Regions from separate parts of the Polaromonas sp. DSP2-3-2b2 genome, predicted to be linked through region 1. Evidence: predicted binding sites of a transcription regulator. Region 1 holds the regulator's gene; each other region holds the start of a gene.
What was found. The regulator FNR, encoded in region 1, switches genes on or off when oxygen is low (the NO sensors DNR and NnrR bind a similar motif). The targets are predictions, from matches to a motif close to TTGATNNNNATCAA.
Positions count from the first base shown of each region.

Region 1 (9,489 bases):
GAGCAGGCGGATGCGCTCCAGCACCTTGGCCAACGCCTGCAGATTTTCGGCGCGGAGTTCGGCCAGCAGGTCCCAGCGGCCGTTGGTGTCATGCAGCGTGGCCACGCCCGGCTCGCCGAGCAGGCTGGCGATCACGGTCCGCGTCTGGTTGCCTTCGACCGCAATGCTCATCCAGGCCTTGATTTCATTGCGCTGCACATCGGGCCGCAGGCGCGCGGTGTAGCCGACGATGACGCTGTCGTCTTCGAGCTTGCGAAGCCGGTTGGTGACCGTGCCGCGTGAAACCCCCAGCCGGCTGGCCAGCGTCGCCACGGAAAGGCGCGCATCCTGGCGCAAAAGGGCTATGAGCTGGTGGTCGGTTTCATCCATTTTGATATTTTAGGCTGCCATAACGGCAACAAACTGGCAATTTGCAAGCATTTGTGGCACTTGTGATTGCCTTGGCTCGGAAAGACACTGGTGCATCTTTTCCAAACCCGCGCGAGGCCCGCATGCAACATCCCACTCCAACCTGCCAGGAAACGCTTTTCCTGAGCCCCGCCGATGTGGCCGCCATGGTCCGCAAGCAAGGCATGGTCCCTACGCTGCGCGGCATGACGGCGTGCATCGAGCAGGATTTTTTGCGCTGGAGCCACTTTGACAAGTCGGCCCGCCTGGCCAGCCATTCGCCGGGTGGCGTGATCGAACTCATGCCGATTGCCGATGCCGGCCACTACAGCTTCAAATACGTCAACGGCCATCCGAAAAACACGGCGCAGGGCTTGCCCACCGTCATGGCGTTCGGGGTTCTGGCCGATGTCGCCACGGGCATGCCGATACTGCTCAGTGAACTGACGCTGGCCACCGCCTTGCGCACCGCCGCCACCTCGGCGCTGGCGGCGCGCGCTCTGGCCCGGCCTGAAAGCCGCGTGATGGCGCTGATCGGCAACGGCGCGCAAAGCGAGTTCCAGGCGCTGGCGTTTCACCATTTGCGTGGCATCGAGGAAATCCGCCTCTACGACACCGATGCCGCCGCCACCGCCAAACTGATGCGCAACCTGCAGGCGAATCCGGATGCCGCAGGCCTGCACCTGCGGGCCTGCGCCAGCAGCCTGGAGGCCGTGCGTGGCGCGGACATCGTGACCACCGTCACCGCCGACAAGACCCAGGCAGCCATCATCACCGCCGGCATGCTCAGTCCCGGCACCCACCTGAACGCGGTCGGCGGCGACTGCCCCGGCAAGACCGAAATCCACCCCGAGGTACTGGCCGCCGCCAAAGTCTTCGTCGAGTACGAGCCGCAAACCCGCGCGGAAGGCGATTTGCAACAGATGCCGTCCGGCTTTGCCGTCACCGAACTGTGGCAGGTGCTGGCAGGCCATGCGGCGGGCCGGGGCAGCGCCGCGCAGGTCACGGTGTTTGACTCGGTCGGCTTTGCGCTTGAGGATTTCTCGGCGCTGCGCTATCTTTACGCCCAGGCCCGGTTGCTCGGACTGGGCCAGAGCCTTCCCCTGATTCCCCGGCTTGACGATCCCAAGGACCTTTACCAGCTTCTCAAGCCGGCCATTCTGAACAGCAAGGCGCCCATGAAACAAATTACCCACAACACCGAATCGATGACCACATGACCCAGCACATCCGACTGATAGGCGCACCTACCGACGTTGGCGCGGGCACGCGCGGCGCCTCGATGGGTCCGGAAGCGTTCCGCGTGGCCGGCCTGCAGCCGACGCTGGAAAGCCACGGCCTCCGCGTCACCGACCAGGGCAACCTGAGCGGACCGGCCAACCCTTGGCAATCGCCCGTCAGCGGCTACCGCCACCTGGTCGAGGTCGCGGCCTGGAACCATGCGGTTCACGAAGCGGTGCACGCGGCGCTGGAAGGCGGCGACATGCCGGTGCTGCTGGGCGGCGACCACTGCCTGGCGATTGGCTCGATCAGCGCGGTGGCCCGCTACTGCCGCCAGCGCGGCAAGAAGCTGCGCGTGCTGTGGCTCGACGCGCACACCGACTTCAACACCGACGCGCTGACGCCGACCGGCAACACGCATGGCATGCCGGTGGCGGTGCTGTGCGGCCATGGGCCGGCCGAACTGACCGGCATTGGCGGGCTGTCGCCGGCGATTGAGCCTTCGGCCATCCGCCAGATCGGCATCCGCAGCGTGGACGCCGGTGAAAAACGCTTTGTCAGTGAATCAGGGCTGGAAGTGTTCGACATGCGCTACATCGACGAAATGGGCATGAAGCGCACCATGGAGGCGGCGCTGGCCGGCATGGACGACGACACGCACCTGCATGTGAGCTTTGACGTGGACTTTCTGGACGCCAGTTTCGCGCCCGGTGTCGGAACGGCGGTCAAGGGCGGCCCCACCTACCGCGAAGCCCAGCTGTGCATGGAAATGATTGCCGACACCGGCCGCATGGCATCGCTTGACGTGATGGAACTCAACCCTGCGCTTGACGTGCGCAATGCCACGGCCGAAGTGGCGCTGGATTTGATCGAAAGCCTGTTCGGCAAAAGCACGCTGATGCGCTAGGGTTAGCGCGAAACCTCCCGGCTCTTTCATCACGGCGAGCGGGTCGTTCAATGGCTATACGCTACTGAATTCATAGCTGCTTGCGCATACTAAACCTGCGCCAGAGGTCTATTTGATACTGAAAATCCTCACGGCGTGACGCACCAGGGCGCGGTATCGTGCGCCAGCCCCATCCACAAGGCCCAGCCAGAAGTCGCAGCCAATGCCAGCCCGGCCAGGCGAATTCCCCATTCACCGCTGCCGCCGCCGCGCAAGCGCAACAGCAGCCAGGGGCCGATCAGCAGGGACACGCTGCTGCCCAGGGCAAACAGCGCCATGGTCAGCGCGCCATCGAGCGGACCGCCGCTGAGGGCCGCCACCAGCACCGCCGAGTACAGCAAGCCGCAGGGCATGAAGGCCCAAAGTGCGCCAATGGCCAGCGGCGCGCCCCGGCCCCAGGACGCATTGAAAGCCCTGACCCGACTCCAGACGCTGCGCGCGGTGCTGTCGAGCCAGACAGGCTGGCGGGCCAGCACGACCAGCATCAGTCCCATCATCATCACGGCCACATGAAACAGCGTCCAGACCGGGCGCATGACCGCCGTCTGAGTGGTCAGCCATCCGAGGCCCTGCATCGACGCTGCCGCTACCGCGCCGAGCGCCGAATAACTGGCCAGCCGGCCGGCCTGGAAGCTCCAGAGAGCTGAAGTCTTGCGCGCGCCGGCCGCGTTGCCGATACCCGCACAGGCTGCGCCGCACATGGCGACGCAGTGCGGCCCACCGGCCAGTCCCATCAGTAAGGCCGTCATGGCCAGCGAAGTTTGCATCAGAGCGTTCTAAATGATCCGGGAAAACCTTGCACGCGTACGGTCAGCCTGAAGGTAACGGTCAAAGACCATGGCTACACCCCGCACCACATACCAGCCCATCGCCGTCACCTGAAGGCCGGTGTCGCTAACCTCCACCACGCCCTGCGCCTGCATGGCGCAAAGCTGCTCCAGTTCGGCGGCAAAATAACTTTTGAAATCAATCAAAAACCCCAGTTCAATCGACTCGAACTCCAACTGGCCCTGGCACAGCAGCGCCATGATGACACTGCGCCGCACCAGGTCGTCGCGGGACAGCGCCAGCCCCCGCACGACGGGCAATTGCCCTTGGTCCAGGTGGTCGTAATACTCTTCCAGGGTCCTGGAATTCTGGCTGTAAGCTGCGCCTACCTTGCCAATGGCCGAGACCCCCAGGCCGATCAGGTCGCAGTCGGGCTGGATGCTATAACCCTGGAAATTGCGGTGCAGGCGGCCTTGGCGTTTGGCAACCGCCAGCGCATCGTCAGGCAGGGCAAAGTAATCCATGCCGACGTGCACATAACCGGCATCCTGAAAAGCCGAAAGAGTGTGCGACAACATGGAGAGCCTAGCGCTGGCGCCAGGCAGTTCAGCCGCATCAATCCGGCGTTGCGGCTTGAAACGCTGGGGCAGATGGGCGTAGGCATACAGGGCGATTCGGTCCGGCCGCAGTTGCAGGACCTGCGCCAGCGTGCGGTCAAACGACTCCGGCGTTTGTCGCGGCAGCCCGTGGATCAGGTCAATACTGACAGATTCAAAACCCCTCAGACGCGCGGCTTCGACCAATGAAAAAACCTGCTCGGCAGGCTGGATGCGATGGACCGCTTTTTGCACCGCCGGATCGAAATCCTGGACCCCGAAGCTCAGCCGGTTAAATCCCAGTTCCGCCAGCGTGGCAAGTCGCGCGGGATCAACGGTTCGTGGATCGACTTCAATGGAATACTCTCCGCCCGGTGCAAACTGGAAACTACGCCGCAGCATGGCCATCAACTGGCGCAGTTCGCCATCATTTAGAAAGGTAGGGCTTCCGCCGCCCAGATCGAGCAGGCTGACCGCTTGACCCGTGCCCAGATGGGCAGTGTACAAATCAAGCTCGCGACCAAGGTAGCGCAGATAAGTTTCACCGCGCTCATGGTGTTTGGTGATGATCTTGTGGCAGGTACAGTAATAGCAAAGCGATTCGCAAAAAGGAATGTGCACGTAAAGCGACAGCGGCAACCGCATGGCAGCCGCCCCGTTTCGGCGCTGCGCGAGTGCCTGCGCTAGCTGTTCGGACGTGAAGGCCTCCACGAAGCGGTCTGTCGTCGGATATGAGGTGTAACGGTGCCCCAGAGCATCGAAACGGCCTATCAGTTCGTGAATGGGGATGGGCATACAATCTGCTGCAGGTACGTTTGCGACGGTTCCTTGAACGCGCACCCGCGGCTACGGAGCAGGCACAGCCAATGTATCGTGAAGTTCGCCTTGTTTGTTTGACATATGTCAGCGGTCAGCATGTCTAAAACCATGTAACGAACCCTCGTGAGGAGAATGTCATGTTTGAGGTTACACCAGAGTCCATGGGGACGGGCAAGCGCGGAGAAGCCTCAAGCGACGCCAGACTCCAGCCCATCAATCCTGCCGCCATAAAAGTTGCATGCTCCAATTGCAACCTTCGTGAACTCTGCATGCCCATGGGCCTGAAGGCCGATGAGATGGACAGGATCGAGGAAGTGGTGGCTGTACGTCGTAAGGTCAAACGCGGCGGCCGCCTGTACAGCAACGGTGAAAAATTCACGTCCCTGTTTGCCATCCGCACCGGCTTTTTCAAAACATGCATTACCACCGAAGACGGTCGTAATCAGGTTACCGGTTTTCAGATGGCTGGAGAGATCATCGGTCTGGACGGCATCGTCAGGGAACACCACACCTGCGACGCTGTAGCGCTGGAAGACGCTGAAGTGTGCGTGATGCCGTTTGACCGCATCGAAGAGTTGTCCAGGGAAGTTGTATCGCTTCAACGCCATGTGCACAAGATCATGAGCCGCGAGATCGTTCGTGAACATGGCGTGATGCTGCTGCTGGGCAGCATGCGCGCAGAGGAGCGCCTGGCCGCCTTTTTACTCAATCTGGTCCAGCGACTCCATGCTCGCGGCTTCTCGCAATCCGAACTTCTGTTGCGCATGACGCGAGAGGAAATCGGCAGCTACCTAGGCTTGAAGCTCGAAACGGTCAGCCGAACTTTTTCAAAATTCGTCGAAGACAAAATTGTGGAAGTCAAGCAGCGCCATGTGCGCATCCTTGATACCGAAGCGCTCAAACTGATCGTGAACAACAACCAGAAAACCTGCTGACACTGAAATTTTTCTGTGTGGGCTGACTGACAAACGTTTTAATTTGCCTTCACTTCTTTGGCACCGCTTTCGAGCCGACCATCTGCGGCCAATTCGCGACGATTTACTTCGAATGGCGACATGGCAAGCAGGGTCGTCAAGGCACTCGACACCATGGTCAGCAGCCAGAATACAAAAAAAGCCAGCGTATAGACGGCGTCCCGAGACAACGCCAGAGGCTGGCCGAACCAATGCAGGCTTTGCGGATCAACCAGGGCAAACACCAGCATCTCTATCACGCCCGCCACCAGAAAGGCAGGCCATGCAATCCACATCATTCGTTGGGCCAGCATAGAATTTAAATCTTTCTTGCAACTTGAGGACTGAATGGACGGATCCTTACCGAATTTCCTTCACTTTTCAAGGCTCGGCAGGCACCTGGACACCTGTGGCCGCATGATTTCGGGCCTGCATCGCTGGCGCCATGTTGGTGGAGGATGCCTCCCGATCCGCTGCAACCGACCGCGTTGCCTGACCGTAGCTGGTCACGACAGGATCGGGAACCTTGATGGCCAGGTACAAGGTGATGAATGAGGCGACGATCACTACGGCGGGTCCTGCGAAAACCATCCACACATGCCCAAATTTCCACCAGGGTTGTCCGTGTTCTTCGTTCATGATATTTCCATTGTTATATGTTAGCGGGGCACCAGAAATACCGACTTCTCGACCACGCGTCCAGGCGAGTTGACAGCCTCGATTTCAAAGTGGATTTCATGCGAGCCTGGACTTGCAGCCTCGTACGGCAATTGCAGGGTAATAGGAACCCCGCGCGCTTGGGTTGCATCGACAGTGAGTGTGCCTTCGGAGGCTAGCATCAGACCCGGCAAGCCTGTGGCGGTAATGCGGTAATGCTGGGTGGTTTCGGTCGCATTCATCACTTGCAGGCGATAAACATTTTCGATCTTTCCGCCGCTGACGATACGCGCCAGCGAAGCACGGTCACGAATCACGTCGACCTTGAATGGGGAGCGCAACGCCAAACTAATGAACAAGGCGGCAGTAACGCCCAGCAAGATGGCCGTGTAGACCAGCACCCTGGGGCGGAATATGCGACGCAAAAGCTGCGATCTGCCCCAGCCCTGTACCACCGCATTCTGTGTTGAATAGCGAATCAGGCCGCGCGGATAGTTCATTTTGTCCATCACGGTATCGCACACATCGATGCACGCCGCGCAACTGATGCACTCGTATTGCAGACCTTTGCGGATGTCGATCCCCGTCGGGCAGACCTGGACACAAAGTGTGCAGTCAATGCAGGAACCCAAGTTCAGGGCAGTCGGATCGGCCTTCTTGGAACGAGATCCGCGGGGTTCACCGCGCGCCTCGTCATAGGTGACAATCAATGTGTCCTTGTCAAACATCGCGCTCTGAAACCGGGCATACGGACACATGTACTTGCAGACCTGCTCGCGCATGTAGCCTGCATTGCCATACGTGGCGAATCCATAAAAGAAAACCCAGAAGGTTTCCCACGGGCCCATGCCTGCATTGATGAAACTGACGCTTAGTTCCTTGATAGGCGTGAAATAACCGACAAAGGTAAACCCCGTCCACAAGGCCAGAGCAATCCACAAAAACTGCTTGCTGGCCTTGCGTGCCAACTTGTTGACGGACATGGAGCTTGCATCAAGTCGCAGGCGTGCCGAGCGGTCGCCTTCGGTGATTTTTTCAAGCCAGAGAAAGATTTCGGTGTATACCGTCTGCGGACAGGCATAACCGCACCACTGGCGACCGGCCACAGCCGTGAACAAGAACAGCGCCAATGCCGAAATGACCAAGATGCCCGAGAGGTAAATGAAATCCTGCGGGTAAAGAACCAGACCAAGAATATAGAAACGCCGTGCTTCCAGATCAAACAATACGGCTTGGCGCTGACCCCATTCCAGCCACGGAAGGCCGTAGAAGACTAGCTGGGTGATAAAAACCGTGGCCCAGCGCCACTTTGAAAAAAATCCCGTGACGCTACGTGGATAAATTTTCTTCTGAGCTTGATAAATGCTGCCAGTCTCACCATCGCCAGTTGCTGACGCGGCCTGCAACTGCTCTCCGGCCATTACCGTGATGGGAATGACTTTTCGAGGAGTTGGCTTTAAATTATCCACAAGTACTACTCCATGCAAAGCCCCAGTAGAAGCCTTGCCGGGTAAAAGATCAATTCAGCGCTACTGCGCCTGGCTTGTTTGACAAGCTCCAAACATACGATGCCAGAACACGAATCTGGGATTCGGTCAGTTTGTCCTTTTGCGCAGGCATCTGGTTTACCTTGCCATTATTGATCATGGCCACGATTGCGTTTTCACCCCATCCGTGTAGCCAGATATCGTCGGTCAGGTTAGGAGCACCGATGGCTTGGTTGCCTTTTCCATCCACACCATGGCAGGCCGCGCAGGCACCGAACTTACTTTTCCCGAGGGAAGCCTTGACCGAGTCGTGTGGGCTGCCTGACATGCTCAGAACATATTGAGCCACGTTGCGCACATCATCCGGGGTTCCTACGGCGGCAGCCATGGGGGGCATGTTGCCAATGCGTCCTCCGACCAAGGTTTCAACAATCTTGTCGGGTGTGCCGCCATGCAGCCAGTCCTTGTCCGAAAGATTTGGGAATCCCTTGCTGCCACGGGCATCTGATCCGTGGCATTGCGAACAGTTGTTCATGAACAAACGCTCGCCAATCGCCATGGCTTGAGGATCGCTTGCCACATCTTCGGGCTTCATGCTGTTGAACCTGGCGTACAGTGGCTCAACTTCTTTGTTGCCTTTGGCCACTTCGGCTTCGTACTGGCCAACCTGGCTCCAGCCAAACTTGCCGGCGAAGTTGCCAAGGCCGGGATACATGGCAAGGTAAGCCAGCCCAAAAATCACGGTAATGATGAACAGCCACACCCACCAGCGTGGCAATGGGTTGTTCATCTCGCGCAGGTCGCCGTCCCAAACGTGCCCGGTCGTATTGTCGTTGGCGGTCATGGCCTTGGCCTTGCCGCTGAACCATAGCAGCAGCAAGCAGGCAAAGATGCCGATCAGCGAAATGCCAGTCACGTAGACCGACCAGAAATTACTGGTGAAATCGCTCATTTTTTTCTTCCTTGTCCAGTTCTTGGGAGCTGTGGGTCTTCGTCTTGTTCAAAGGGCAGTTGGGCTGCCTCGTCGAAGCCCTTGGCATTGCGGCTAGACCACGCCCACACGACGATTCCGATGAAGACGAGAAAAGTGGCCACCGTTACGATGGACCTGAGTGTGTTGATTTCCATGATCGTCTGCCTTCGTCGGCTTATTTGCGGTGAATTCCGAGCACCTGCAGATAGGCGATGACGGCTTCAATCTCGGTTTTCCCTTTGACATCGGTAGCCGCCGACGCAATCTGCTCGTCAGTGTAGGGCGTGCCCACCGTGCGCAGTCCCTGCATGTGGGTTTTGATCGAAGTGTCGTCAACGATGTTTTTCATCAGCCATGGGTAGGCAGGCATGTTTGATTCGGGAACCAAATCACGCGGATTGTTCAGGTGAATCCGGTGCCATTCATCGCTGTACTTGCCACCTACCCGCGCCAGGTCCGGACCCGTTCGCTTGCTGCCCCACTGAAAGGGATGGTCATAGACGGACTCGCCGGCAACTGAGTAAGGACCGTAACGCAGCGTTTCGGCGCGGAAGGGGCGGATCATTTGCGAGTGGCAGTTGTAGCAGCCTTCGCGCTGATAAATGTCTCGCCCGATGACCTGCAGCGCGGTGTAGGGCTGCAGCCCCTTGATGGGCTCGGTCGTCGACTTCTGGAAAAACAG
Region 1 is NZ_JAFCTH010000020.1:14,532-24,020, reverse strand. Features, by position in the region: gene ACP7AD_RS14845 (Lrp/AsnC family transcriptional regulator) at 1-369, opposite strand, end outside; gene ACP7AD_RS14840 (ornithine cyclodeaminase) at 492-1,607, shown strand; gene rocF (arginase) at 1,604-2,515, shown strand; gene ACP7AD_RS14830 (sulfite exporter TauE/SafE family protein) at 2,644-3,321, opposite strand; gene hemN (oxygen-independent coproporphyrinogen III oxidase) at 3,331-4,713, opposite strand; gene fnr (fumarate/nitrate reduction transcriptional regulator Fnr) at 4,950-5,672, shown strand; gene ACP7AD_RS14815 (hypothetical protein) at 5,711-6,004, opposite strand; gene ACP7AD_RS14810 (nitrogen fixation protein FixH) at 6,072-6,329, opposite strand; gene ccoG (cytochrome c oxidase accessory protein CcoG) at 6,350-7,816, opposite strand; gene ccoP (cytochrome-c oxidase, cbb3-type subunit III) at 7,866-8,786, opposite strand; gene ACP7AD_RS14795 (cbb3-type cytochrome oxidase subunit 3) at 8,783-8,962, opposite strand; gene ccoO (cytochrome-c oxidase, cbb3-type subunit II) at 8,983-9,489, opposite strand, start outside.

Region 2 (9,489 bases), on a different contig from region 1:
CCAGCAGCCTGCGCCCTGAAGGGTCCGTGGTCATCGCGAACATGGTGGTGGGCAGCATGGAGTCATGGTACGCAAGGGGTCGCTGGCGCGTGAAGATTTCAGGTTTCTACTTGACCTTGCGCAAATGCCATCAGGCAAAAAGCCGAAAAGATGCCTTTTTCAACCCAGGAGCCACCTCATGCCCAGTTTTCACCAGATCCTTGTCGCGGTTGATGGCAGTCCCACGTCGGAAAAGGCGCTCGATGAGGCGATTCGCCTGGCCCGGCTGAACGGCGCCCGCCTGCGGCTGCTGCATGTGGTCGATGAACTGAGCTATGTCAGCGGTTTCGAGTCGGCGGTGAACTACCTGAACGAAATCATCCCGCTGATGCGTGTGGCCGGGGAAAAGTTGCTGGCGCACTACCTGAAAAAGGCCACGGACCAGGGCGTCGAGGCGGACAGTGTGCTGATCGACGAAGGCCCGGGGCGCATCTGCGACCATGTGGCCGCGCAGGCCATGCGGGCCAAAGCCGACCTGATCGTCGTCGGCTCCCACGGCCGGCGCGGCGTCGGCCGCATTTTGCTGGGCAGCGATGCCGAGCAGATCGTGCGGCACGCGCCGGTTCCCGTGCTGGTGGTTCGGGCGCCTGCTGAAAGCGTCACGACTTAGCGCCGCCCGGCTTCAGTCCAGCATGACCGATTCCAGGTAGTCGGGCATGTGGCAGTTCCAGTGCAGTTCGCGCTCGATGCGCTGGCGCATCGCGTCGGCCGCAGCCGGCTCGCCATGGGTGATGAAGGTCTGGCGCGGCGCCGAGGTGAAGTGTCGCAGCCACTCGATGATTTCCGCGCCGTCCGCATGGGCCGACAGGCTACCCAGCATGGCGACCTCGGCGCGAATCGGCACATCCTGGCCGAAGATGCGCACCGCCCGTGCGCCGCCGGCAATGGTGGCGCCGCGCGTGCCGCCCGCCTGGTAGCCGGCGAACAGGATGGTGTTGCGCTTGTCCGGGCCAAACGCCTTGATATGGTGCAGCACCCGCCCGCCGGTGGCCATGCCGCTGGCCGAGATGATGACCATTGGCCCGCGCCGCGCATTGAGCAGCCGCGACTCCTCGGCCGATTGCACGATTTGCGCGGTGTGTGCCATGGCCCGGCATTGCGCCGCCGTCAGCCGCAGCTCGGCGCGGTGGCGCTCATAGACCTGCGTGGCATTGGCGGCCATCGGGCTGTTCAGGTAAACCGGCAGGCTGTCATGGATGACGCCCTGCGCCTTGAGCAGGTGAATGCAGTACAGCAGGCTTTGCGCACGCCCGACGGCAAACGCCGGAATCACCACCACGCCGCCGCGCGCGGCCGTGCGGTTGATGATATGGGCCAGTTCGAGTAGCACGTCGGTCTGCTGGTGCAGGCGGTCGCCGTAGGTGGATTCGACCACCAGATAATCGGCGCCGTCCATAGGCGTTGGACCGGCCAGCACCAGGTCGTTGGGCCGGCCGATGTCGCCGGAAAACAAAATGGAGCGCGTGCCGTTGTCCAGCCGCACAAACGACGAGCCGGGCATGTGGCCCGACGGCGTCAGCGTCGCGCTCAAGCCTGCAGCGGGCTGCCATTCGGCGTGGTAGCCGACGGGCTCAAACAGCTTGAGGCAGCGCCGGGCATCGTCCCGGGTGTAGAGCGGCAGCGCCGGCGCGTGCTTTGAAAGCTTGTGCCGGTTCAGGTATTCGGCTTCTTCTTCGAGCAGGTAGCCGCAGTCGGGCAGCAAAATGCCGCACAGGTCGCCGGTCGCCGGGCTGCAAAACACCTTTCCCCTGAAACCCTGCCGGGCAAGCAGCGGCAGGTAGCCACTGTGGTCAATGTGCGCATGGGTCAGGATGACCGCGTCGATGCTGGCCGGCTCGACCGGCATGGGCGCCCAGTTCCGCAGGCGCAACTGCTTGTAGCCCTGGAACAGCCCGCAATCGACCAGCACGCTGGACGAGCCCTGCCGAAGCAGGTATTTGGAACCGGTGACGGTGTCGGTCGCACCTAGGAACTGGAGTTGCATGCCCGAGTTTAGGAAGCCGCGCAGCGGTCCGGCTTGATATGCATCAAGTCCACCGGCCGGTGGACAATGCTTGAAAAACTGCACAAAAACCAGCAAACTGGCCGTTTTTGACCAACCCGCCCTGACTTGCGGCAAAACCCATGACCACTGTTCTCAAGATCGACTTTGTTTCTGACGTTTCATGCCCCTGGTGCGCCATCGGCCTGAAGGCGCTGGACATGGCGCTGGCTAGAGTGGCCGACGACATCACGGCCGAGCTGCATTTTCAGCCCTTCGAGCTCAATCCGACAATGGCGCCCGAAGGCCAGGAGATCAACGAACACATCACCGAAAAGTACGGCATCACGCCCGAGCAGGCCGATGTCAACCGCGAAAACATACGCCAGCGTGGTGAAAAGGTCAGCTTTGCCTTCAGCCGGGCGGACCAGCCTGGAGGCGGGCGCAGCCGCATCTACAACACTTTTGACGCCCACCGCCTGCTTCACTGGGCCGGGCTTCAGGGAAGCGGCGTGCAAAAGACCTTGAAGGAAGGCCTGCTGAAAGCCTACTTCACCGATGGCCAGAGCCCCGCTTCGCATGAGGTGTTGGCCAAGGTTGCTGGCGAGAGCGGCCTTGACCCGTTGCAGGCAGCCGAGGTACTGGCAAGCCATGCCTATGCCAAGGAAGTGCGGGAGCGCGAGTCGTTTTACCTGACCCAGGGGATTCATTCGGTGCCAGCGGTCATCATCAACGACCGCCACCTGATTTCCGGCGGACAGCCGGTCGAGGTGTTCGAGCAGGCGCTGCGCCAGATTGCGGCGGGGGGCTGATTTCCATCGGCGTTAGCCCGGCGGCTTCACCCGGAACTTGACACCTGAACCCAAAATGCTATGGGTTTGATAGCTGTCTGCGAAGGCTGGGCGTGCGCAAAAGGCTATTTTTATATCAAAAAAACTGGCTTCAACCGGCGCGCGTGCCGCCATCGGCTGGGCGCTGTCTGCAACGGCGCAACGGTTTTCGCCTACAGCGCCGTCTGTGCTTGCCTGACCGAGCCTGTTTTTCACCCAGGCGATCATGAGCCTTGCACTGAAAAGCGCCGCTGACCGGTTTTTCCTTCCGAGCATTCAGCCAGGGCGCCATTGGGCAAACATCTTTCAACCATCAACCTGACGGAGAAAACACCATGACAGCCAGCAACGATGAAGTGATCAGCACGCTGAACGACCTGCTCGAATCCTGCCGTGACGGTGAATATGGATTCACCGCCTCTGCCGAACACACCCAGACCGCCGACCTGAAAAGCCTGTTGATGCGCCATGCGGCCGAATGCCGCACCGCCGGCCAGGAACTGCAGGCGCTGATCCGCCAGATGGGCGGCGAGCCTGACGAGGGCGGTTCCATGACTGGCGCGCTGCACCGTGGATGGGTGTCGGTGCGCGGCGTCCTGAGCGGCCACAGCGACCAGGCCATGCTCGACGAATGCGAGCGCGGCGAAGATGCCGCCGTGGCGAGCTACCGCAAGGCGCTCAAACAGGACTTGCCGCCGGCCATCCGCAATGCTGTCGAGCAGCAGGCCCAGGGCACGCAGAAAAACCATGACGAGATCAAGGCCCTGCGCGATTCGTACAAAGCGCGGCACTGAGCAAGGCGGAATTTTTGAGTTTGCTTGCCGCGTCTTGTGATGCGCCAAGTCGGGGCCGCAGCGGGATTTTTCCGCTGCGGCCCTCTTTTTGGGCGACGTGTTCCGCTAGTTTTCCAGGCCGCCCGCGCAGCTGACCTGTGCGTCGAACTGCCTTCCCTGCCGTGAATAATCGCTGTCGGTCACGCTGCAGCCCGAAACCATCTCCACTGCTTTCTGGAGCGACGCCATGGCTGCCGGCGTTCCCGCCAGGATTTTCTGGCTTCCGGCTGCGCTGGCCGTCCAGGTGCTTTCGGTGATTTGCCTGACGACGTAGGATTCGCCGCCCAGCGTCACGCTGCGTGCGGGCGGCCCCGCAGTTTCTGCAAGCATGGCGCAGCCGCTCATTCCCAGACTGGCCATGGTCAGCAGCAAGAGGCCACGCGGTTTCATGAAAGGCTGGCTTTCACCAGCGTTGCGGCCAATGGCCGATGCCATGCAACGGTTTGCGGCAAGCCGTGACGAACGGATTCCTGTGCCTTGGGTGTGGGCACCATGGGGTTGGGCGTCGGCAGCTTGGCATCGGGACAGCCTGAAAGCAGCAGGGCCGCGCAGGCCAGAGGCAGCACTAAAAAAAGGCGTTTCATCGGGTTCTCCAGGCGCAGACCTTCTGCAGGGCAAATCATAGGCGGTCACTCGCTGGCAGACCATAAGGCGCAGCCATGTTGCGGCCAAGGCCTACAAGCGAATCCACCCGGCAGGCCGTGCTTGGCGCGCCTTGTGGGTTGGGCGCAATCGTTACCTCGACAACCGGGATATGCACCAGTTCGAAGCTGATGACGCCTTTTCAGACCGCGCGAACTGCCATGTTCAGCCGCTTTCACCGGCAGACGATGGAATGTCATCGGACGTGCCGCGGATGTGCTGGCGCGTGCGCTGGGCCAGGACGCTCTTGAAGGCCGCATTGAAGGCGGGAATGTCCTCAGGCGTGCGGCTGCTGACCCAGTTGCGGTCCACCACGGCCTTTTCATCGACCCAATGCGCGCCGGCTTTTTCAAGCTCTTGCCTCACATCGGGGGAACTGGTCATCTTGCGGCCCCGCACCAGGCCGGCCGAGATCAGCAGCCACGGCGCATGGCAGATCACGGCGATCGGCTTGCCCTGCGCATCGATCTGCCGGACCAGCGCCTGCGCGTCGGCATTGTCCCGCAGGCGCATGGCATTGACTTCCCCGCCGGGCAGCAAGAGCGCATCGAATTCGTCGGCCGTGACCTGGTTGAAGGTCGTGTCCACATCGAACAGGTCGCCCGGCTGGTCATGGTGGACGCCACGAACCTGGCCGGTTTTATCGGACAGCATGCGAATCAGCACGCCTGATTCCTCAAGCGCCGCGCGCGGACCGGTCATCTCTGACTGCTCGAAGCCGTCGGTCAGCACAATGCCAATGCAAAGGCCTCCCAGCTGGTGTTGCGGTGGGTTGGACATGGATTCCTCGCGTCTTGACCATTGCCTGACTTTGATCCGCGCCATGCGCAACGCTTGTCGGCGCGCCGGGGTCCGTGGCGTAGGAGAAAAGCGCAAGTGCAGCCCGCGCAGGCCCAGATGGCCAACCCCGCGAACGATCGGGTTTATCCTAGGCCGACGCTCTGCGCGCACGACCACAATCACCTCTTTACCCATCGAAAGACCCCATGATTCCACGCCGCCAAGCCCTTCGCCTTTCCCTTGCCACGCTGACCGTGTCGGCGCTTGCCGTGATCAGCGGCTGCGGGATGATGAAACCGTCATCGACCGCCATGCCAGGCGCCAACCTGGTGGCCCTGAGCACCCAGCTGAGCGCCGCCAACGAGGTGCCGCCCAATGCCAGCCAGGCTACCGGAACCGTCGATGCCGTGCTGAACAAGGACACCAACCTGCTGCGCTGGAAGGTCAGCTACACCGGCCTGAGCGGCCCCGTCACGGGTGCGCATTTTCATGGTCCGGCCGCCGTCGGCGCGAATGCCGGCGTGGTGCTGCCGTGGCCCGGCCCCGTCACCAGCCCGATGGAAGGCAGCGCCACCCTGACGCCTGCGCAGGTGGCCGAACTCGTCGCCGGCCGCTGGTATGCCAACATCCACACCGCCGCCAACCCGGGCGGCGAAATCCGGGGCCAGATGATGGTGCGCAACTGATCCTTGATCTTTCAGTTTGCTATTTTTTGCATAGCTGACCATGCCCGTGGGATGTGCGTAAAAAGCCTTTTTTGCTTGAAAATGAATAGGCATCAGCTTTTGCGCATCAATCCTTTCCGCTTTGGGGGGGAACCTGCCCAAGCCCCCCAAATCGAAGCGTGCATGCCGGGTCTGGCCGTCAGGCCCGCTGTTACCAACCGTACCGGAGACCCGCCATGGCATTGCAGGAACAACACGAACTCAACCAGCAACTGGAACAGTTCCGCCTGGCGTTCGACACTGACGACCTGCATGGCGCGCTGCGTTACCTGAACGCCCGCACCACGTTTCGCTACACGGCAATCTACCGGCTTGACGGGCAGATGATGCGCAACATCTATCTGTACGACCGGCAGGGCGAGAACCCGACCAGCTTGTGCGAAGTCCCGCTGGGCGACAGTTTTTGCCAGTTCGTGATGCGGGACAACGGCTTCAACACGGTCAATTCGGCTGATGATGCGCGGCTGCTTGGCCATCCTTACCAGGGTGTCATGAATTCCTATTTCGGCCTTCCGCTGTCGCGCAAGGCCGGCACGATCTTTGGCACCTTGTGTCACTTCGATGTTGAACCCATGATGATTCCTGATGGCGAAATTTCCTTGCTGGAAGCGGTCAGCCCGGTGCTGATGGACCAGCTCGACTGACGGCGATCCAGGGCTTTCAGCCCATCATCGGCGCCTGAAATCGCTCCAGGTGGAGCGCCATGGACTTTCATTTCCAGGGCGTATGCCATTGCGGGCTGACCCCGAGGCCGTTAAAACCTTAAAATCGCCGGTTAATCAAAAATCGCAGGCGTTGTCATTCGGCAGTCCGCGCGATTTCAACCAAGAATCGCCCGCCATGAACGCCCCCATCGATGTCTCCTTTTTCAACCGCGCCGCCAAGCCGCTGACCAGTTACCGCAAGTACTGGGCCGCCCGCTTTGGCACTGCCAAATTCCTGCCGACCAGCCGCGCCGAGATGGATGCGCTGGGCTGGGACAGCTGCGACGTCATCCTGGTCACCGGCGACGCCTATGTGGACCACCCCAGCTTCGGCATGGCGGTGATTGGCCGGGTGCTGGAGGCTCAGGGCTTTCGCGTCGGCATCATTGCCCAGCCCGACTGGCAAAGCGCCGAGCCCTTCAAGGCGCTGGGCAAGCCCAACCTGTTCTGGGGCGTGACCGCCGGGAACATGGACTCGATGATCAACCGCTACACGGCCGACCGCAAAATCCGCAGCGACGATGCCTACACGCCCGGCGACATCGGCGGCAAGCGGCCCGACCGCGCCGCCATTGTGTACAGCCAGCGCTGCCGCGAAGCCTACAAGGACGTGCCCATCATCCTGGGCGGCATCGAAGGCAGCCTGCGCCGCATCGCGCATTACGACTACTGGAGCGACAAGGTGCGCCGCTCCATCGTCGTCGATGCGAAAAGCGACCTGCTGCTCTACGGCAACGCCGAGCGCGCGCTGGTCGAGATTGCCCACCGCCTGGCAGCGCGCGAACCCGTGCAAAGCATCACCGACGTGCGCGGCACCGCGTTCGTGCGTCGCCAGGACGACGAGACGGGCCGGGGCTGGTTCGAGATCGACTCCACGCAGGTCGATGAGCCCGGCCGGGTCGAGTCGCACATCAACCCCTACATGACCACTAGCGAGCAGGCGGCCGGGCAGGGCGCGACCTGCGCCAAGGAAGACGCTGAGAAGGATGCTACTGATAGCATAGCTGTTGGCGCCCTACCAGCAAGCGCTGCAGGCCCATCCGGCTTGAAAAACGAGGTGAATCCGGCGATCAGGCCGCTGACCTTCTTCCCGAATCCCGCGCTCTACGGCAAAGGCAGCCTGAAGGTTCCGCCACGCGACCGCACCGTGATTCGCCTGCCGAGCTACGAGCAGATCAAGGCCGACCCGGTGCTGTATGCCCACGCCAACCGCGTGCTGCACCTGGAGACCAACCCCGGCAACGCCCGGGCGCTGGTGCAGGCGCACGGCGAAGGAACGACCGCGCGCGATGTCTGGATCACGCCGCCACCGATTCCGCTCACCACGGCCGAGATGGACTATGTGTTCGACCTGCCGTATGCGCGCGGCCCGCACCCGAGCTACGCCGACGAGAACGGCCGGCACGACGGCGCGACCAAGATCCCGGCCTGGGAGATGATCCGCTTTTCGATCAACATCATGCGCGGCTGCTTTGGCGGCTGCACCTTCTGCTCGATCACCGAGCACGAAGGCCGCATCATCCAGAGCCGCTCCGAGGAATCGGTAATCCGCGAGATCGAGGACATCCGCGACAAGGTCGAAGGCTTCACCGGCACCATCTCCGACCTGGGCGGCCCCACGGCGAACATGTACCGCCTCGGCTGCAAGAGCCCGGAAATTGAAGCCGCCTGCCGCAAGCCGAGCTGCGTCTACCCCGGTATCTGCCAGAACCTGACCACCGACCACGGCCCGCTGATCAAGATCTACAAGCGCGGCCGTGCGCTGCGGGGCATCAAGAAAATCCTGATCGGCTCGGGCTTGCGCTACGACCTGGCGGTGCAAAGCCCCGAGTACGTCAAGGAACTGGTGCAGCACCACGTCGGCGGCTACCTGAAGATCGCGCCCGAGCACACCGAAGCCGGCCCGCTGACCAAGATGATGAAGCCGGGCATCGGCAATTACGACAAGTTCAAGACCTTGTTCGAGAAGTTCAGCCTCGAAGCCGGAAAGAAGCAGTTTTTGATTCCCTACTTCATCGCCGCCCACCCCGGCACCAGTGACGAGGACATGATGAACCTGGCGATCTGGCTGAAGAAGAACGGTTTTCGCGCCGACCAGGTGCAGACCTTTTACCCCAGCCCGATGGCCACGGCCACGGCGATGTACCACAGCAACAAGAACCCGCTGCGCCGCATCACCCGCGACAGCGAAACGGTCGACATCGTGCGCGGCGACAAGCGCCGCCGCCTGCACAAGGCGTTTTTGCGCTACCACGACGCCAACAACTGGCCGGTGCTGCGCGAGGCGCTGAAAACCATGGGCCGCGCCGACCTGATCGGCAATGGCAAGCACCACCTGATTCCGACCTTCCAGCCGATGACGGACGGCACCTACCTAAGTGCGCGGCGCAAGAACTCGACCGCCACCGTGACGACCAAGGCATCGCCAGTCATCAAGGGCCGGCTGCTGACGCAGCACACCGGGCTGCCGCCACGCGACAACGGCTCTGGCAAGGCGCCGGGCAAGCTGGCGCGCAAGCCGCGCTGAAGCGCTTTGCATTCCGAAAGGCCCTGCGTGTCCGAGGATGCGCAGGGCCTTTTTCTGTTTTTGAAGCCAAATAGCCCTGTAGCGCACGGCTCATAAGCGCGGACAGCTATCGATTAAGTAGCAGGATTTGCAGTTGCGGACTGAACACAAAACCCGCCAGCACGAGGCAGTGAAGCACCACGGTCGCCCAATAAGCGGCCAGAAACGAGGCTTTGCTCGACTTGTGGCGCAGCAGCGCTTGCGCCCACCATGCGCCGGGCCAGCCTCCCAGCAAGGCGAGCAGATGCAATGTGCTTTCAGGCGTGCGCCACCGGCCGGTTTGCGCCGCATGCTTGTCAACCCAGTACATGAAAAATGTCACCAGGTTCAGCAGCAGCGCGATGGGCAGCGCCATGGCGGGCAAACGGCCGGCACGGCTTTCCCAGCCC
Region 2 is NZ_JAFCTH010000008.1:53,160-62,648, reverse strand. Features, by position in the region: gene ACP7AD_RS09055 (zinc-dependent alcohol dehydrogenase family protein) at 1-43, opposite strand, end outside; gene ACP7AD_RS09050 (universal stress protein) at 179-649, shown strand; gene ACP7AD_RS09045 (MBL fold metallo-hydrolase RNA specificity domain-containing protein) at 662-2,023, opposite strand; gene ACP7AD_RS09040 (DsbA family oxidoreductase) at 2,164-2,832, shown strand; gene ACP7AD_RS09035 (hypothetical protein) at 2,845-3,078, opposite strand; partial or broken gene ACP7AD_RS09030 (ferritin-like domain-containing protein) at 3,192-3,644, shown strand; gene ACP7AD_RS09025 (hypothetical protein) at 3,750-4,073, opposite strand; gene ACP7AD_RS09020 (hypothetical protein) at 4,070-4,267, opposite strand; gene ACP7AD_RS09015 (type 1 glutamine amidotransferase domain-containing protein) at 4,491-5,105, opposite strand; gene ACP7AD_RS09010 (CHRD domain-containing protein) at 5,312-5,791, shown strand; gene ACP7AD_RS09005 (guanylate cyclase) at 6,007-6,474, shown strand; gene ACP7AD_RS09000 (YgiQ family radical SAM protein) at 6,671-9,061, shown strand; gene ACP7AD_RS08995 (DUF1294 domain-containing protein) at 9,168-9,489, opposite strand, start outside.
Region 2: ACP7AD_RS09045 (MBL fold metallo-hydrolase RNA specificity domain-containing protein) is a predicted target of FNR. The motif match lies at 2,057-2,070, and genes of this name have one in related genera.

Region 3 (9,489 bases), on a different contig from region 1:
GCGGCGACCCGAAAGGGCGCAACGGTGGTCTGCGCCGGCATTCACATGAGCCCGATTCCGTCCTTCGAATACCGGCTGCTCTGGGGCGAGCGGGTCCTGAAGTCGGTGGCCAACCTCACGCGCGCGGACGGCGATGCCTTTTTCGCCCTGATCGACGAGCAGCCGGTGCAAACCCATGTGCAGGCCTTTGCGCTGCAGGATGCCAACGCGGCCGTGCAGGCCTTGCGCGATAGCCGGGTCAACGGGGCGGCGGTGCTGGTTCCCTGAGCGCGAGGCCAGCGGATCACAACGGATGCGGCATCGCTCGTTTGCTCAAGATCAAGCACTGGCCGCTCACTTTCAGCGCCACCAGCCGGCTTGCGAAATATCAAACGGCGCTAGGCCAGACCCAATATATTGAAATTAAAAGCTAAAGCCACGAAACCCACGGAATCGGAATCTTTCAGGAAAGCGGGTGCAAGCATGAAATCCGACAGTCAACTCAAGGCCGATGTCACCGACGAACTGGCGTGGGATCCGGCCGTCAATTCCACCGGCATCGGCGTCATTGTTCAGGAGGGCGTGGTGACGCTCACCGGCCACCTCAACAGTTTTGCGGAAAAGGAAGCGGTGGAGCGCGCCATCCAGCGTGTCCAGGGCGTGCGCAGCATCGCCCTGGAGCTGGACGTCAAGCTCGCGCCTGAACACAAGCGCAGCGACTCCGAGATTGCGCAGGCTGCCGCTACGGCCCTGCGGCTCAACAGCCTGGTGCCCTTCGACAAGGTCAAGGTCATGGTCGAGAACGGCTGGGTCACCTTGAGCGGCGAGGTGGACTGGAGCTACCAGCTGGCCCGCGCCGAGCAGTGCATCCGGCCGCTGGCCGGCGTGCATGGGCTGTACAACCGCATCACCATCAAGCCGCGCGCCAGCGGCAGGAACATCGGCGAGCAGATCACCGCCGCCCTGACGCGCCAGGCCATGCGCGAGGCTAGGCATATCCAGGTCGAGGTCGAGGGCGGCGTGGTCACCCTGAGAGGCACGGTGCATTCGCTGGCGGAGCGCGAAGCGGCCGTTGGCGCTGCGTTCTCGGCGCCAGGTGTCTCGCGCGTCGTGGACAAGCTGAAGGTCGGCGGCTAGCAAGGCCGGCTTTTCAATTTTTGATTTTCAATCAACCCAAGGAGATTCTTCATGAGCAACCTGCGTTTACTTGATTCCGAAATCAGCGACACCTTCAACACGGCGCTGCGCCGCTTCTTCAACCCCATGGCCTTGGAAACCGACACGCCGGCGTTGAAAATGCGCGTCGATGTGTCCGAAAAAGACGATGCCTACGAAGTCAAGGCCGACATTCCCGGCGTCAAAAAAGAGGACATCAACGTTCGCATCGACGGCAATGTGGTGCAGATCGACGCCGAGGTGAACCGCGAGAAGGAGTCCAAGGACAAGAGCGGCAAGGTGCTGCGCAGCGAGCGCTACTGGGGCAATATTTCGCGCACCTTCAGCCTGGCGCAGGATGTGGACGACACCAAGGTGGTCGCCAAATACACCGATGGCGTGCTGACGCTGGAACTGCCGAAAAAAGCATCGCCCGAATCGAAGAAGATCGCGGTGCAGTAAGGTGTTGCGCCAAGGACTGGCGCCCGGCCAGACAGTGGTGGTCTATCCGCCCGAAGCGCTGGCAGATGGCCGCAAAGTCCGGTTGCGCCGGCCCTGAAATCAGTGCGCCATCAGGACCGGCAGCGTCATCGACTCCAGCACGGTGCGCGAGGTGCCGCCCAGCACCCACTCGCGCGCCCGGCTGTGACTGTAGCAGCCCATCACCAGCAGGTCGGCACCCATGTCGAAGGAACGCGAAAGCAGCACTTCGCCCAGCGCCGACGGCTCGTCTCCCTGTTCCAGCCAGTCTGCCGTGATGCCGTTCAGCCGGAGGTAGCCGCGCAGGTCAAGCCGCTTGCCCACCACCTTGGCATCGCCGCCGGACCACGAGAGGATGACGATGCGTCTTGCGCGCTTGAGCAGTGGCATGGCCACGCTCACGGCGCGGGCCGCTTCGCGCGCCGGTTTCCAGGCGATCACCACGGTTTCGCCGATCACGGCAGGCGGCATGCCGGCATACGGCAGGATCAGCGCCGGCTTGCCGCTCATGACCATGACGTTCTCGGCAAAATCGGACGGCACGCCGGACGATGAAGCAGTAGACGGGTCGTGCTGGCCCAGCACCATCAGGTCGGCATAAAAAGCCTGCTGCGCGAACGCCGCCATCATCGGGTCTTGGCGGATCTCGGCCCATTCGACGGCTGTTCCAGGCGTTGCCAGCGCCTGGTCGAAGGCGGTGCGCGCCAGCCGGCGCTGCTGGTCGTCGATGTCCTGTAGCGCCGAGGCGATGCCGGGACCGATTTCCGGCGCGAAAGGCAATTCCACGAAATGCGACATCACCGCGTACAGCGCCGTCACCGCAGCGCCTTGCGCCTGTCCGAGCCGCCTGGCGGCTTCCAGGCGCTGCTGCGCCTTCGGCAGGGCGTCCATGTGTACCAGCAGTTGTGCAAACGATTCGTTCATGGCCGACTCCATCAGGAAGTGGTGATGCTGAAACGATATCGACTGGCAAGCTGCTCCGGCTTGACGCAGATCAAGCAGCGCCCACTGCCGATGCCTGCAACTGGACGCAAGTCCTTCGGCGCCCGGCTGTCCCTGCGGGCTGCTTGATTCACGTCAATCGGGCAGGCCGCAAGCCCGGCCAAAATGGTCTGCCCAGTTTGCACAAGGAGCAGCCCATGTACCAGCGAATACTTGTCCCGGTCGACGGAAGCGACAGTTCCAACAAGGCGCTGGTCGCCGCCCTGCAGATGGCCAGGGATTCGGGCGGCCGGGTGCGATTGATCCACGTGGTCGAACAACTCGCCTACCTGAGCGGCTACGAGCAGTACGGCGGCTATTCGGGCGGTCTGGTTTCGGCGATGCGCGAAGCCGGCGCCAAGGTGCTCGAAGATGCCATGGCGATTGCCCGGTCGGCCGGCAGCGAAGCCGACAGCCTGCTGTGCGACAAGCCCGGCGAGCGGCTGGCCGAAGTGGTCGCCGACGCCGCCAGGGAATGGAACGCCGACCTGGTGGTGGTCGGCACCCATGGCCGGCGCGGCTTCGGGCGGATGCTGCTGGGCAGCGGCGCCGAGCAGATCCTGCGGCTGTCGCCCCTGCCCGTGCTGGTGATTCGCTGAGGCCAACGGCAGCCACATCCGCCCGCCGGTCGACCCCCTCCATTTTTACCTATAACCCCAACCCAGGAAAATCCGCATGCCAAGACTCCAAAACAAGGTCAGCCTCGTCACCGGCGCAGCGCAGGGCATCGGCCTGGCCACCGCGCTCAAGTTCGCCAGCGAAGGCGCCATCGTCATCGTTTGCGACATCCGGCAGGCCGCCATTGACGAGGCGGTCAGCCAGTGCCGAGCGCTTGGCGCGCAGGCGGTCGGCCATGTCATGGACGTGACACAGCGGGGCCGGGTCGATGCGGTGGTCGCGCAGGTCCTGGAACAGTTCGGCCGCATCGACGTGCTGGTCAACAATGCCGGCATCACGCAGGATGCGCGGCTGCAGAAAATGACGCTGGAGCAGTTCGACCGGGTGATCGACGTCAACCTGCGCGGCGTGTTCCACTGCGCCCAGGCGGTGACCGACGCCATGGTGGCGCAAGGCAGCGGCGTGATCCTCAACGCCAGCTCGGTGGTCGGCATCTACGGCAACTTCGGCCAGACCAACTATGCCGCGACCAAGTTCGGCGTGATCGGCTTCACCAAAACCTGGAGCCGCGAACTCGGCCCCAAGGGTATCCGCGTGAACGCCGTCGCGCCGGGCTTTGTCACCACGCCGATTCTGGCGACCATCCCCGACAACGTGTTGAAGGAAATGGAGCACCGCGTTCCGCTCAAGCGTTTGGGCAAACCCGAGGAAATCGCCAACGTCTACGCCTTCCTGGCGAGCGACGAGGCCAGCTACATCAACGGCGCGGTGATCGAGGTATCGGGCGGCATGACGGTGTGATGGCACGCCAGCGCGCGATGGCCGGTGTCGTGAATCGCGTGGGCAGTTGGGCGCCGCGCCGACCTGCAGCCGTCACTTCAGCATGTTTAATGCTTTTTTCGCATATCCAGCGGGTATCTACAGCTATTATTTTCATAGCTTGAAGCCGCCTGCATCCGGCCTGACAGTTCAAGGCGGTTTTCAGGCCTGCGGCGATAATTGCCGCATGAGTTCCCTGCCGGCGCAAGACCATCCGCAACCCCAATCCCTGACCGACCTGTTTGTGTCCTTCACCCTGCTGGCGCTGCAGGGGTTTGGCGGCGTGCTGGCCGTGGTGCAGCGCGAACTGGTCGAAAAAAAACGCTGGATGACGCGCGAGGAATTCATCGAAGACTGGGCGGTGGCGCAGATCATGCCCGGCCCGAACGTGGTCAACCTGTCCCTGATGATTGGCGGGCGCTATTTCGGACTGAAAGGCGCGATGGCCGCGCTGGCCGGCATGCTCACCGTGCCGCTGGTCATCGTGCTGGGGCTGGCACTGGTCTATGCCCAGTTCGCCGGCCATCCCGGCGTGGCTGGCGCGCTGCGCGGCATGGGCGCAGTGGCGGCAGGGCTGATCGCGGCGACCGGCCTGAAGCTGTTTGGCGCCCTGCTGAAAAACGTGCTTGGCCTGCGCCTGTGCATCGGCTTTGGCGTGCTGTGTTTTGTCGCCATCGCGCTGCTGCGCTGGCCGCTGGTCTACGTGCTGCTGGGCCTGGGCGGCATTGCCTGCATCGTGGCCTTTCAAAAGCTCAAACCATGACCGAACCGCTCACCCTGGTGTTCAGCCTGCAGGACTGGTTCACGCTGTTCCTGCATTACCTGACGCTGTCGCTGCTGTCGGTGGGCGGGGCCATCACCACCGCACCCGACATGCATCGTTTTCTGGTCGATCAGCAGCACTGGCTGAGCGACGAGCAGTTCAACGCCTCGATCGCGATTGCCCAGGCAGCCCCCGGCCCGAATGTGCTGTTTGTCGCCCTGCTGGGCTGGAATGTCGGCCTGAACGCCGGCGGCATGCTGGCCGGCCTGCTCGGCGTGCTGCTGTCGCTGCTGGGGATTTTGATTCCGAGCACCGTGCTGACCTATGCCGCCGCCCAGTGGGGCCACCGCAACCGCGAACTGCGCGCCGTGCGCGCCTTCAAGCAGGGCATGGCGCCCATCGTCGTGGCGCTCCTGATTGCCACCGGCTGGATTCTGGCCAGCGCCAACGGCAGTTCGCTGAAGGACTGGCCGGTGTGGCTGGTGACGGTGGTGACGGCGCTGATCGTCTGGCGCACTCGGACGCATCTGCTCTGGCTGCTGGGCGCAGGCGCGCTGCTCGGCTGGTACGGGCTGATTTAGGCGGCTAAATCGGCTGCAGGGCGGCGCTGGCGCAGCGCCTCGTACAGGCAGACGCCGCTGGCGACCGACACGTTCAGGCTTTCCACCGCGCCGTTCATCGGAATGCGGACCAGCTCGTCGCAGGTCTTGCGCGTCAGCTGGCGCATGCCTTCGCCCTCGGCGCCCAGGATCAAGGCCACCGGGCCTCTCAAGTCCACGTCGTAGATCGTCTTTTCGGCATCGTCGCTGGTGCCGATGCACCAGATGTTGCGTTCCTTCAACTCGCCCAGCGTGCGCGCCAGGTTGGTGACCATGAAATACGGCACGGTTTCAGCCGCGCCGCTGGCGACCTTGGACACCGTGGCATTGATGCCGGCCGCATGGTCCTTGGGCGCGATCACCGCCTGCGCGCCGGCGCCGTCTGCCACCCGCAGGCAGGCGCCCAGGTTGTGCGGATCGGTCACGCCGTCGAGCACCAGCAGCAGCGGCTGGGCAGCGCCGGCGGCTTCAAGCTGCTCCAGCAACTCGTCAAGCGAGGTGACCTGGGCGACCACATCGACCCGGGCGATGACGCCCTGGTGGCCGTGGCTGCCGCACATCTTGGCCAGGCGCAGGCCATCGGACTCGATCAGCCGCACGCCGGCTTCTCTAGCGCGGTCGGTGAACTGGCGCATCCGGGCATCGCGGCGCGAGGCATCGTAAAAAACTTCAATGACCGACTTGGGCGCGGTCTTGAGACGGACACCGACGGCATGGAAGCCGAAAAGAACTTTGTGGGGGGAAGAAGACATCCGGCAATTATCGCTGCTGGGTTTTGCAGTCTGCGTGGAGCTGGGCCGACTCAAAAGCGCAGCCACTCAGTTAGCTATTTTTTAGATAGCACTTAGCACACGCCAGGCAAGCGGAACAGCCCTTTTTGTCTTAAGAAACAGCAATCTGCCCGGCCTCGATGGTGATGCGCCGCTGGCAGCGCGCCGCAATCGCCGGATCGTGGGTGACCAGCACCAGCGTGGTGCCGAGTTCCTGGTTCAGGTCGAACATCAGCTTCATCACCGTCTCGCCAGTGGCAAAGTCCAGGCTGCCGGTCGGCTCGTCGGCCAGCAGCACGGCCGGCTTGACGACAAAGGCCCGCGCCAGCGCCACGCGCTGCTGCTCGCCGCCCGACAGCACCTTGGGGTAGTGGCCCAGCCGCTCGCCCAACCCCACCCGCTTGAGCATGTCGGTTGCCAGCGCGCGCGCCTGCTTCATTCCCGACAATTCGAGCGGCAGCATGACGTTTTCCAGCGCCGTCAGGTTGGCCATCAGCTGAAAGCTCTGGAACACGAAGCCGATCTTTTGCGCCCGCAGGGCGGCGCGGTCGTCCTCGCTGATGGCAAAGATGTCCTGGCCGGCCAGCCGCACCGTGCCGGTCGTGGGCGTGTCGAGCCCGGCAATGATCGTCAACAGCGTGCTTTTGCCCGATCCCGATGCACCGACAATGGCGGCGGTTTCGCGCGCATTCAGCGCAAAGTCGATATCGCGCAAAATGGTCAAGGTGCCGGTCGAGTCGGTGACCGACTTGAAAACATGCTCAACGGAAACAATTGGAGTGCTGGCAGGCTCCAACGCGATTGAAGGCCTGGATAAAACTTCACCCATCCCGGAAACCACAGGTTCAAACATGTCAACCCTCTCTGAAAACGTTAAATCGATTGCTGCCGACTGTAGCAAGCCTGGCCTGGGCGCGCGAAACCGCTGGGCCAAATCCTTGGGAAGCGTGTTGATCAGCGCCCTGCTGGCAGTGCCCGCATTTGCCCAGGCGCCGGCGCAGGCCAAGGCGCAGCCGACCGTGCTGATCGTGGGCGACTCGCTGAGCGCCGAATATGGCCTCAGGCGCGGCACCGGCTGGGTTCCGCTGCTTGAAAAGCAGCTGGCCAGCGAAAACAAAAATGTCCGGGTCGTCAATGCCAGCATCAGCGGCGACACCACCTCGGGTGGCCGTTCGCGCCTGCCGGCCCTGCTGGCTCAGCACAAGCCGACCGCCGTAGTGATCGAACTGGGCGGCAACGACGCGCTGCGCGGCCTGCCGCTGGACATGACCGGAAAGAACCTGACGGCCATGACGCAGGCGTCCAAGAAAGCCGGCGCCCGCGTGCTGCTGGTCGGCATGGAAGTGCCGCCCAACTATGGCGGCGCCTACGCCGCCACCTTTTCAGGCCTTTTCTCCAAGGTCGCCAAGGAGGAGAAAGTCGCGCTCGTGCCCTTTTTCCTCAAGGGCGTTGCCGACGGCGACAATGCCGCCGCCAATTTCCAAGCCGACCGCATCCACCCCAACGAGTCATCGCAAGCCAGAATGCTGGCCAATGTCTGGCCAGAACTGAAGAAAATCATCCCGTGAGCCTTGACCGCATTTCCGCCGCAGACGCCCTGGCCCAACTGGGGCAGTTCTCCACCGTCATCGACGCCCGCTCCGAGGGCGAATACGCCGAAGACCACCTGCCAGGCGCGGTGAACTGGCCCAGCCTGCACGACGACGAGCGAAAGATCGTCGGCACACAATACAAGCAGATCAGCCAGTTCGAGGCCAAGAAGCTGGGCGCGGCGCTGGTCGCCAAGAACATTTCAGAGCACATCCAGCGCGATGTGCTCGACAAGCCCCGGGAATGGCAGCCGCTGGTGTATTGCTGGCGCGGCGGCAAGCGCAGCGGCTCGCTGGCGCTGGTACTGGACCAGATCGGCTTTCGGGTCACGCTGGTCGATGGCGGCTACAAGGCCTTCCGGGCGGCGCTGGTCGCGGACCTGCCGCAAGTCGCCGCGCGGCACCGCTACCGCGTGGTGTGCGGCCCCACGGGTTCGGGCAAGACGCGGCTGCTGCAGGCCCTTGGAGCGCAGGGGGCGCAGGTGCTGGACCTTGAAGCGCTGGCGAACCACCGCAGTTCGGTGCTTGGCATGATCCCGGGCGTGGCCCAGCCCAGCCAGAAGGCTTACGACAGCCGCATCTGGACGGCGCTGTGCAGCTTCGATGCGGCGCGGCCGGTCTATATCGAGAGCGAGAGCAAGAAGGTCGGCAACGTGGCCGTTCCCGAAGGGCTGATTGCCGCCATGCGCGCCAGCCCCTGCCTGCGCATTGATTTGCCTGAAGGCGAGCGCGTGGCGCTGCTGCTGGAAGACTATGACTTTTTTGTCCGGGACATCGAATTCTTCTGCGATCGGCTCGGCGCCCTGACCGAGGCGCGCGGCAAGGCCACCGTGCTGGACTGGCAGGTGTGTGCGCGCGGCGGCGACGTGGCGTCGGTGGTGCTCGAATTGCTTGTCAAGCATTACGACCCGGGCTACCTGCAGTCGATGCAGCGCAACTTCACCCAGTACGAAGCGGCGCGAGCCCTGGCGCCACGCGACCACAGCGCGCAAGCCATGACCGACCTTGCCCGTTCGCTGCTGGCCGAGGCTTGATGCAAAAAACCCAGCATCACCAGTGGCGGTGATGCCGGGTCAGTCGTGAATTTGCTATCAGATCAATAGCTGGTTGCGCACACCCCTGTTGCGCTGGAAGGCTTTTTTCTTGAATTCAGGACTCAGGGAGGGGAACCGGCGGGCGGTATGTCAAGCTGGGCTTCGCTGATGTTGTCCTGATCCGGCACGCCGTCAGGGGACACATCGCCATCTTCAGGCTTGCCTTCGCCCTTGCGCTTGAGCTTGTCTTCTTTCTTGCGTTTTTTCGCCAGCTCCTTCTGGCGCTTTTCATAGGAGTAATTGGGAGTTGCCACAGCTTGCTTTCGTGAATAGGTAGCCCTGACTGTAATGCATTGCCATCAGGCCTTGCTCACAGGCCGGCCAGCGCTTGGGCCAGGTCGGCCTGCAGGTCGGCAACCGCTTCGAGCCCGACGGAAAAGCGCACCAGCCCGCCCTGGTGGGGCCAGGGGCGCACGGCACGCAGCGCCGCCATGTCGTAAGGCACGCACAGGCTCATCGGCCCGGCCCAGCTGTAGCCAAGCCTGAAAAGCCGCAGGCTGTCGCAAAACCGGTCGATCTGCACGGGCGTGATGTCAGGCCGGAAGACCGCGCTGAACAGGCAGGCCGCGCCAGTGCAGTCGCGCTTCCATTGCGCATGGCCTGGCGAGTCAGACAATGCCGGATGCAGCACGGCGGCGATTT
Region 3 is NZ_JAFCTH010000008.1:63,329-72,817, forward strand. Features, by position in the region: gene ACP7AD_RS09055 (zinc-dependent alcohol dehydrogenase family protein) at 1-267, shown strand, start outside; gene ACP7AD_RS09060 (BON domain-containing protein) at 463-1,116, shown strand; gene ACP7AD_RS09065 (Hsp20/alpha crystallin family protein) at 1,168-1,596, shown strand; gene ACP7AD_RS09070 (universal stress protein) at 1,696-2,538, opposite strand; gene ACP7AD_RS09075 (universal stress protein) at 2,754-3,194, shown strand; gene fabG (3-oxoacyl-ACP reductase FabG) at 3,271-4,014, shown strand; gene ACP7AD_RS09085 (chromate transporter) at 4,220-4,795, shown strand; gene ACP7AD_RS09090 (chromate transporter) at 4,792-5,376, shown strand; gene rlmB (23S rRNA (guanosine(2251)-2'-O)-methyltransferase RlmB) at 5,373-6,146, opposite strand; gene ACP7AD_RS09100 (ABC transporter ATP-binding protein) at 6,277-6,993, opposite strand; gene ACP7AD_RS09105 (arylesterase) at 7,016-7,732, shown strand; gene mnmH (tRNA 2-selenouridine(34) synthase MnmH) at 7,729-8,787, shown strand; gene ACP7AD_RS09115 (hypothetical protein) at 8,910-9,101, opposite strand; gene ACP7AD_RS09120 (PLP-dependent transferase) at 9,158-9,489, opposite strand, start outside.
Region 3: ACP7AD_RS09075 (universal stress protein) is a predicted target of FNR. The motif match lies at 2,682-2,695, and genes of this name have one in related genera.